3 regions of the Pseudacidobacterium ailaaui genome follow, and region 2 is predicted to be linked to each of the others. Evidence: riboswitches for the same ligand, from Rfam matches in the RefSeq annotation. Region 2 holds a riboswitch; each other region holds the start of a gene.
The links. Region 2 has a riboswitch for cobalamin ahead of N655_RS20915 (TonB-dependent receptor plug domain-containing protein). Riboswitches for the same ligand answer to the same signal wherever they lie in the genome.

Region 1 (3,206 bases), 1.2 Mb from region 2:
CATGAAAGTAAATTTCTTCCTGAATTTGCGAAGAAAGAGCAGATGCTTCTGGCGAATCAAACGGCAGGCCAAGCTGGAAAAAGACGTCCTGCAGCCCCATGATACCAAGCCCGACAGGACGCCAGCGGTGATTGGCAGACGCTGCTTTTTCCACGGGGTAGTAGTTAATGTCAATCACGCGGTCGAGCATCGGAATCGCTGCGCGTACGGTACGCGCAAGTTTTTCAAAATCAAAGCTTCCGTTTACAACGTGTCGGGCAAGATTGATTGATCCCAAATTGCAGACAGCAGTTTCTGCCGAAGAGGTGACTTCGGTGATTTCTGTGCACAAATTTGAGAGATGCACGACGTTTTCCGGCCTTCCCGTCTGATTGCATTTCAGGTTCGTTGTGTCCTTGAAGGTCATCCAGCCATTGCCGGTTTCGGCAAGCGTGCGCATCATGCGTGCATAAAGGTCGCGGGCCTTTATCTGCTTTGTATAAAGCTTCTGCGCCTCAGCTTCCTCATAAGCAGCTTCAAAGGCTTCACCATAAAGGTCGGGAAAATGAGGGACAACTTTAGGATCAAACAGCGACCAGACCCCATCTGTCTCCACGCGACGCATAAAAAGGTCTGGTATCCAATTCGCCAGGTTCAGGTTGTACGTGCGGCGCGCATGGTCGCCCGTGTTGTCGCGAAGTTCCAGAAATTGTTCAATGTCAGCATGCCAGGGCTCCAGATAAACACAGCAAGCACCTTTACGCTTTCCTCCCTGATTGACCGCAGACACAGATGCATCGAGCGTGTGCAACCAGGGAACGATGCCATTGGAGAGACCATTCGTCGCACGGATCAAAGATCCTTCTGAGCGCACGCGATGGAAAGCCAGACCGATGCCCCCGGAAAACTTTGAGAGCATCGCCACCTGCTTGTAGGTGTCATAGATGGCCTCAAGCGAGTCTTGCGGGGAATCTATGAGATAACAGGAGGACATCTGTGCGTGACGGGTGCCGGAATTGAAGAGGGTCGGCGAACTGGGCATGTAATCGTGCGTAGCCATCAGGCGATAAAAATCTATGGCCTCATTTACCGTAACTGCCAGTCCGCAGGAGACACGCATAAAGAAATACTGCGGCGTTTCTATTACCTTGCGCGTAATGGGATGCCGCAGCAAATAGCGGTCATACACAGTGCGCAGACCAAAGTATTCAAATCGATCAGAAAACTCCTCATCCACTGCATGGTTAAGCTTCCGCGCGTTCTGAACAACAAAATCATAGGTGGCGCGGCCAATCAGAGCTTCCTGATGGCCCATCTCAATGGATTGCGAAAACGAGTAAATGTTCTGGCCAGAAACTTCTTTCACAATGGTGGAAAGCAGCAAGCGCGCCGCGAGCCTGGAATACTCCGGCTCTTCAGCAATCAGCGAAGCCGCGGTTTGAATCGAGATTGCATCGAGCTCCCGTGTGGTAGCACCGTTGTAAAGCCCCCCTATTGTGCGGCTGGCGACGCGCATCGGGTCCACGTGCGTCAGACCATGGCAGCATCGCTGCACGGCACGCACGATCTTGTTCACATCGACAGGTTCAAGTGAACCGTTGCGCTTGCGCACCTGCATCTGTGGTGCAGGCTCAGGCTGTGGAAAGTCTGGTGCGATCTCAGCAAGTGTTGTCTGCAATTCAGGCACGGAAATTTCCTTTCCGCCTGAGAGGTGAGACTGGACAGGAAAATGACGGAAAGAGACCATCATCACCCGGCACTCCCCTCGGAGGCGCATGAGTGTCTCTCTGCGGCAGGTCTTCGGGCTTGCAGGCTTGTCCTTCCTACTTGCCTCCGCTTCCCGGCTTGGAGCCAAACCAGTGCGTCTGAATGAGGCTTTCGTTCCTGCTTACCGCTGCGGGGCAGCTCCGGATTTGCACCGGATTCCCTTTTCAGCCGGATGAAGATCCATCCAGCACCGCAAAGGTAGACCAACTATATCCTGTGTAGACTGTGGAAATCAACGCAAGATACTGCGGTATGATTGCATATCTTTCCGATCCAGAGCGCCAACGCTTCAGGAGGCAAACTTCGCAGAATAGCGGGCGTCCTGCAAATCAATGTCGAGGATAAGCTGCTGGTAGACCAGATCGTTGATCTGGTTGGTAGCAAGCAATTCTCCTGCGGCCATACGCTCAATGTTTCTGGCCTCACGGGCAACTTCAAGATAGCGGTTGGCCTGAGCGTAAAACTCTTCTTTTGTTCCTTCTTCAGGATTTTTCAGAAGCGCCATCCGACGCTTGTACGCGCGCTCCACCGCTTCGTACACTTCCTTGTTTGCAATATCCTTTTCTCTTTGTGCCTGAAGATAACTGATGGCCCGCTGAATCATGGTCCGAAGCGCCATCTGTTCTTCCAAATTGGGTTTTTGTCCACTCTGGGCCAAACCAAGGTTGCGAATGATCCAGGGAAAAGTCAGGCCCTGACCAACGAGCGTAACAAGAATGACACAGAAGGTAAAAAAGATGATGATGTTACGCGCTGGAAATGCGGCCCCATCCGGGAGTGATTCCGGAAGTGAGAGTGCAGCAGCCAATGCAATCACGCCGCGCATTCCTCCCCAGGCGATAAGAAACACCTGACGGTTTTCTATCTCCGTTTCCCTTCCGGAAAAATGCTTCCGGATCTTCTGCGCGATCCAGGCACCAGGAAAGACCCAAAGGAAGCGAAGCGCCACCACAATGATGCTGACCATGATGCCACCCGCGATGAGCTTGCCCGTCCCCATATGTTCAATCCCCGCCAACACGGAGGAGATTTGAAGACCTAACAGAAGAAAAACCAGCCCGTTCAGAATAAATTCAACCGTATTCCACACGGCCGGAGATTCGAGGCGGGCGCCGAGGGAAAGCAGCCGCGTGCGGTGATGCCCCAGATACAATCCGCAGGCTACAGTCGCCATGACACCGGAGGTATGCAGACGTTCCGCGGCCAGGTAGGCAACATACGGAACCATAAGAGTCATGGTCAACTCAATCTGCGCAGCCTCAATGCGATAGATCAACCGTGAGTGGACCCATGCAATTGCGAGGCCGATGATGACGCCACCGCTAGAAAGGAGCAAGAGCTGACCAAGAGCGCTGAGAAGAGAAGGCACATGCCCGCTAGTGATAATGCCCACTGTAAAGCTGACGGCGAGAAGGCCGCTGGCATCATTGATGAGACTTTCTCCTTCCAGAATGTCCACG
Region 2 (3,206 bases):
AGTGTCATTCACATACCCGGGGTAATAGTCTTTGCCGCGCTCATCTTCAAAGCGGAACCCTGCCACCGCCAGAAGGTGCGGCGTAAACTGATAGTCCGCCTGTGCATACAGATTGTCCCGGTTGGACACCAGCTCTGAAGTCACCGGATACGTGCCGGCATAATTCAGAATTGCCTGTCCACTCACCGTATATCCGTTGGCCCCCGGATGGTCACCGGCAGCCCCAGATACACCCCCATGTCCGGCTCATAGATCCCGGTCGGAGACCATTGCGTGTCCTCTTCCCGCTTGCGCGCCAGGCCATATCGCACCAGCCCATGCAGACGGTCAGAAAATGTATGGTCGATGCTCCCCGTCGCATAAATGTCCTGGTCCGATTGCTTTCCATCATTGGCAATCCGATAAAACTCATAGGCCCCCGGCAGCCCCGTCGCAATGTCCGCGTTGCGGAATGTCCCGCGCACCGTCGTGGCTGAAGACCAGGCCCATCCCAGGTTCGCCGTCTCCACAAGATTGTGATACTCGTCCTGCGGAATCGCATTTTTCGTCTGCAGGTCGCTGAATCCGCCATAGTAATCCAGCGCGCCGTGCGTGCCGCCCAGCTGGACCTCATTGCGGTAGGTCCCGAAGTTCCCCGCATCTCCCTCATACATCAGCGAGGGGAATGGCGTTGAGCCGCGCGGCGTTGTAAATGCAACCACACCGGCTGCAGCGTCGGAACCATACAGCACGCTGTTCGGTCCACGGTATGCCTCCGCCTTCTCCACTCCCGTTGATGAGAGCGTGGAAAAATCAAAGCGTCCGCCAATGTCTTCCATCGGGGCGCCGTCCAGCAACACCTTGTTGGCGTCCGAATTTCCGCCTCGGATAAAGATGCTTGTCAGCCCGCCGCGCTGCCCCTGCTGCACAACGTTGATCCCGGCCACCTGGCGCAGCACATCCACCATGTCTGCCCGATTCAGAAATTCGGTCTTGCTCAGCCCGGTGACCGATGCACTCACCTGCGCCTGCGGCAGCGGTGTTCCCGTGGCCGTGACCACCACAGACTGGCGCACCCACTCCGGCTCAAGCACAATCTCCTGATCCACTACATCCAGAGCACCACCGTAAAAGCTCTGCGTGGCAAGCTGACGAAACGAGCTCCCGCTGGCCAGCACATAAAACCTGCCGCTCGATGATGTGGAAAGAGAATAGCTGCCGTCGCTTTCGGTCTTGCCCGCTACAATGACCTTGCCGTTATAGACCAGGGCAACGTCGGCATTGGCAATCCCGGCGCCCAACGGGTCTGTCACACGCCCATGCACCACCACGGCGCGTATGGGAGATACGGCAAGCAAAATACAAATCCATAGAAAAACAAAGCGGCGGCGCCGCAGAAGTTCTCGCATCTTTCCTCCGTTCCCCTCGGAACTGGGTTTTGTGCGCCTGAGGCCGGTCTCCTGACTCTGCGCGTCCTGCCATGCCGCCTTCCCGGCCAAACCAGTGGCTGAAGGCATGGCGCCAGCTTGCGCTACGCGCTTACAGTTGCGGGGCAGTGGCGGATTCTCACCGCCTTCCCGAACACCTCATGCGTTTCTTCCGTCACAGAGACAGCAAAGACACGGACGTCCGTCCCTGTCTGCTTCCGTTCCTTCCTGTGCCGGAAACTATGATTATTCGTGACACGGAAAGCAATGTCAAAAACCACCGCTTTGTGCGCGTAACGCACTCTTGGTCTCGCGCACCATCCATGCATGACCAGCTTCGCCGCCTTCACCCAAGGTTTGTATCCGTTTGAGGTTGTGCTGCTCGTTGGCGGCATTCTTCTGTTCCTGGTCCTGCTGATCGGACTGGTTGCCGGACTCGTGCGCGGTAAGATTTCCGCCATTCTGGTCCCGCTCTTCATCCTCTCGCTCGCCATGATTGGATGGCCCAGCGTCCAGTCCATCCAGTACAACCATCTGACCGTCACACTGAACAACCAGCTCCAGCAGGTCGCCGCCAACCCTGCCGACCAGGCCGCACGCAGCCGCCTCGCGCAGATCACCGCCCAGCTGGCCTCTCGGCCTGGCAATGCGGCAACCCTGACGGCTGTGGCCAGCGCCCAGTATGCCCTCGGCCAGGAAGGGCCTGCACAGCAGAACCTCGCCCGGGCGTTACAGATGGATCCCCGCCAGCCCGCGGCCCTGGCTCTCAAGAGCAAAATCGACGCCGTCACACAAATGCAGCAACTGGCGCACACCGTGCAAAGCAATCCCTCGGATGTCGCGGCAAAACTTGAGCTTGAGGAAGTGGCCGCGCGGGTATCGCAGATGCCGCTGGCCAATCCCAGGGCGCTCGTATCGCTGGCAGTGGCGCAGAAACTTACGGGAAATGGGATCGCCGCACAGCAGACAGAGAAGAAAGCGCTGGCCATCAGTCCTCATGCTCTCAAGACGCCTGCGCCTTAACTGTAGAGCTGGTGACCCCGGGAAGATTCGAACTTCCGACACGCAGTTTAGGAAACTGCTGCTCTATCCACCTGAGCTACGGGGCCACTGCAACTTATTTTAACCTGCTTCGGCCGCTCCTCTTCCGCTGGGCCCTGCTCCTGGTCCTCTTCACGCGATACAATGCCTTTGGCGTGAATACTGTAAAGGCCATCTATCCGGGCAGCTTTGATCCAGTGACCAACGGCCACCTCGACCTGATTGCGCGAGGGACCAAAATCTTTGACCATCTGGTCGTCGCGATCCTTCGCAACTCCGGAAAAAATCCCCTGTTTTCTGTCGAAGAGCGCGTCGAGATGCTCTCGCAGGCGCTTTCCGGCTTTCAAAATGTCTCCGTTGCGACCTTCGACGGTCTGCTGGTAGACTTCGTCCGCGAACAACATGCTCAGGCCGTCATGCGCGGCATTCGCGCCATCAGCGATTACGAATACGAGCTACAGATGGCCCTCATGAACCGCCGTCTCGCCCCCGACCTTGAAACGGTCTTTCTCATGCCCGATGGCAAGTACTCCTTCGTCAGCTCCCGCCTAGTCAAGGAGGTCTTTACCCTCGGCGGGTCCATCGAGGGACTGGTCCCTCAATTCGTCATCGAACGGCTCAAGGCCCGCGTCCCCAACGGCCACTGACATCGGCGCAGCCCCGCTCCTTCTCGACAGACCTACATTCCTTCCCCGGTAAACGGATTCACCTCATTCGCCTTTGCCGTCGTGGGGTCGGCCACCGCAACCGCAGCCTCAG
Region 3 (3,206 bases), 980 kb from region 2:
TCGATTGCAGGCTGGTGCAGACAGCCAAAGATGATGTGATGGTCTTCTGCACGGAACGCGCCCCCGCAGAGAAATTACGCGAGCTGGACGCCCGCGGCATCCGCGTGGAACAGCTTTCCGGACAGGACGGTCGCGTCCCACTGAAGTTGGTGGTGCACAGATTGGCTCACAGCAATGTGCTTAACGTGATGCTGGAATGTGGGGCGCATCTGAACAGTGCTGCGATGAAAGCGCAGATCGTGGACAAGCTCAGTTTGTTTTATGCTCCAGTGCTCCTCGGCGAACACGGAGTCCCCCTTTTTTCCGGAGAGGCGAGTGTCCTCAAGGAGCCGCAGCGCATCTGCTCAAAGACAATCGAACAGGATGTACTGTTGGAAGCATATCTGCACGACCCTTGGAAGCAGGAGAAAGTATGTTTACCGGACTGATTGAAGCTACCGGAAAGGTCCTCAGCCTGGAAGACCGCGCAGGTACCAGACGCATTGCGGTTTCCGCACCAAAAGTGGCCGAAAAGCTGCGGGAAGGGGATTCTGTGGCCGTCAGCGGGGTCTGCCTCACCGCGCTGGATATTTCGGCAGATCCTCCGGTTTTTTATGCTGATCTGGCAGAGGAAACTGTGGCGCGGACTTCGCTTGCAAGACTGAAGCCGGGATCAGTGGTAAATCTTGAACTCCCCACCCCGGCAGGCACTCCATTGGGTGGACATGTGGTGCAGGGGCATGTGGATGCGACTGGCACCCTGCTCTCTCTGGAGCCTGTTTCGTCCGCTGCGGATCTGTCCGTAACAGACTGGTGGCTGCGGGTTTCGGTACCAGACAGCGTGGCGCGATATATTGTCGAAAAGGGATCAATTGCGATCGAGGGCATCAGCCTTACCGTTGCAAAATTTGATGGCAGCACGGTGACCATTGCGATCATTCCGCACACGTATGCGCATACCAATCTGCATACGCTCAAACCTGGAGATCCGGTAAATCTGGAGGCTGACGTCATGTTGAAGTTTTTTGAGCAGGAGCGCCGGCAAAAGACGGCCGCTTCTGAGTTGACATTGGAATACCTGATTGCCAACGGATATTGAAGGACACACAACATCTCTCTCTCTTCTCACCAATGGCCGCTGCGCAGTGTAGACTCAAGACGTGCAGGTGCAGGGCCCTTTGGCCCTGTTAAACGGGAAGCCGGTGCAATTCCGGCACTGTCCCGCAGCGGTGATGGGAGCGAAAAGCGCACGGTTGGCTGTCAACCACGCACTGTTCAGCGATGAATGGGAAGCGGCGCCCAGTAGAAGGCCCAGAGTCCGAATACCGGCCTGCGCAGCGCCATCGCGTGCGCATACTTGTCGGCTGGCCTCGGGGAATGGGCCACTGATACTGGTCCCTGCGCGCAGATGGTTCCAATTTGATTTGCAAAGGAACCACTTCTCATGTCTCTGAAAACCGCGAATCTCGGATATCCGCGCATCGGTGCGCGTCGTGAACTCAAGTTTGCTCTTGAATCATATTGGCAGGGTAAGAGCGGCGAAGATGCACTGCTGGCTACTGCTCATGCATTGAAGCGCGATCGCTGGCTTGCCCAGAAGCAGGCCGGTATCCACTTCATTCCATCCAATGATTTTTCCTTGTATGACCATGTGCTGGACATGCTTGTGTCCCTGGGTGCCACGCCGGAGCGCTTCGGCAACGACGAAGTCACCTTACAGCGCTATTTTGAGATGGCCCGCAACAGCCAGCATCAGTCTCCGATGGAGATGACAAAATGGTTCGATACAAACTATCACTATCTGGTCCCTGAATGGTCGCGCAATCTTTCCTTCAAGACCAATCCCGGAAAAATTCTGGACGAAATCAAAAACGCCGAAGACCTTGGGGTCCATTCTCGGCCCGTTTTGCTTGGGCCCATATCGCTTTTATTGCTGGGGAAGTCCGTGGATGGAACAGACCCCTTGAATCTGCTTCCTGCTCTGCTGGAAAGTTACCATGCTCTCCTGCATTCTTTGTATAAAGCAGGGGTGGAATGGGTACAGATAGATGAGCCGCACTTGGCGACGGACCTGCCTGTCCCCTATCGAAGGGCCTACGGCATGGCTTATGAGCGTCTGGCGAAGGTCCCGCTAAAGATAATGCTCACCACGTATTTTGAAGGATTGGGAGAGAATCTCGATCTCGCGTTCTCCTTGCCCGTGTCTGGAGTGCATCTGGACCTTGTACGGGCGCCACAGCAACTGGATGCCGCTTTGCAGGCACTCCGGCCACAGCAGATACTGGGTCTGGGCTGCGTGGATGGACGCAATATCTGGGCCTGCGACCTAGACAAAGCGCATGCGCTGGCTGAGCGCGCCGCGCGGGCCGTCGGCGAAGACAGGGTTGTGATTGCGCCGTCCTGTTCACTGCTGCACGTACCTGTAGACGTCCGTGGCGAAGACAGTCTGCCGGAAGGCCTGAAGCCGTGGCTGAGTTTTGCCCTGCAGAAGCTGGAAGAGGTCCGGTGGATTGCCGGTGGACCAAAGAGCTTTCCTGCGGCCTTTGCCGATCGCCATCGCATTCTTCAGGAACGGGGAAGGGCCGCCTCGGCCTGTGTTCCGGCTGTGCGGGAAGCTGCCGCATCGTTGCAACGGAAGGATTTCCGCCGCAGCGCGCCTTACCCGGAACGCAGGGAGAAGCAGCGCGCCACATTGCGCTTGCCCCTGTTTCCAACCACGACCATCGGTTCTTTTCCGCAGACCACAGAGATACGCAAGGCCCGGGCAAAGTGGCGTAAAGGCGAAATGGCCACGGCCGAGTACCATGCCTATCTGGAGCAGGAGATGGCCGCTTGCATCCGTGTGCAGGAAGAAATCGGTCTGGACGTGCTGGTTCATGGTGAATTTGAGCGCAATGACATGGTCGAATACTTTGGCGAGCAACTGGCCGGCTTTGCATTTACCGCAAACGGATGGGTGCAGAGCTACGGATCACGCTGCGTCAAGCCCCCCATCATCTATGGAGACGTGTTTCGCCCAGCGCCTATGACTGTGTGCTGGAGCAGCAAGGCCCAGTCCATGACACAGAAACCGATGAAGGGAATGCTCACCGGTCCGGTGACCATCCTGCAATGGTCCTTTGTGCGCGACGATCTTTCGCGAAAGGATGTGGCCTTTCAGATTGCCCTGGCTCTGCGTGAGGAAGTACGCGACCTGGAGGCCGCCGGGATCCGCGTCATTCAGGTAG

Region 1: it holds a riboswitch for cobalamin, as region 2 does, so the genes downstream of both, N655_RS0115710 (ribonucleoside-diphosphate reductase subunit alpha) here and N655_RS20915 (TonB-dependent receptor plug domain-containing protein) in region 2, are expected to answer to the same signal.
Region 3: it holds a riboswitch for cobalamin, as region 2 does, so the genes downstream of both, metE (5-methyltetrahydropteroyltriglutamate--homocysteine S-methyltransferase) here and N655_RS20915 (TonB-dependent receptor plug domain-containing protein) in region 2, are expected to answer to the same signal.

Annotation. Positions count from the first base shown of each region.
Region 1 is NZ_JIAL01000001.1:3,518,334-3,521,539, forward strand. It holds gene N655_RS0115710 (ribonucleoside-diphosphate reductase subunit alpha) at 1-1,666, opposite strand, end outside; cobalamin riboswitch at 1,754-1,956, opposite strand; gene N655_RS0115720 (Na+/H+ antiporter) at 2,036-3,206, opposite strand, start outside.
Region 2 is NZ_JIAL01000001.1:2,351,023-2,354,228, reverse strand. It holds gene N655_RS20920 (TonB-dependent receptor domain-containing protein) at 1-186, opposite strand, end outside; gene N655_RS20915 (TonB-dependent receptor plug domain-containing protein) at 183-1,388, opposite strand; cobalamin riboswitch at 1,413-1,583, opposite strand; gene N655_RS0110490 (tetratricopeptide repeat protein) at 1,734-2,429, shown strand; tRNA gene N655_RS0110485 (tRNA-Arg) at 2,439-2,515, opposite strand; gene coaD (pantetheine-phosphate adenylyltransferase) at 2,603-3,094, shown strand; gene N655_RS18385 (mechanosensitive ion channel family protein) at 3,127-3,206, opposite strand, start outside.
Region 3 is NZ_JIAL01000001.1:3,326,318-3,329,523, reverse strand. It holds gene ribD (bifunctional diaminohydroxyphosphoribosylaminopyrimidine deaminase/5-amino-6-(5-phosphoribosylamino)uracil reductase RibD) at 1-428, shown strand, start outside; gene N655_RS0114890 (riboflavin synthase) at 413-1,078, shown strand; cobalamin riboswitch at 1,127-1,327, shown strand; gene metE (5-methyltetrahydropteroyltriglutamate--homocysteine S-methyltransferase) at 1,424-3,206, shown strand, end outside.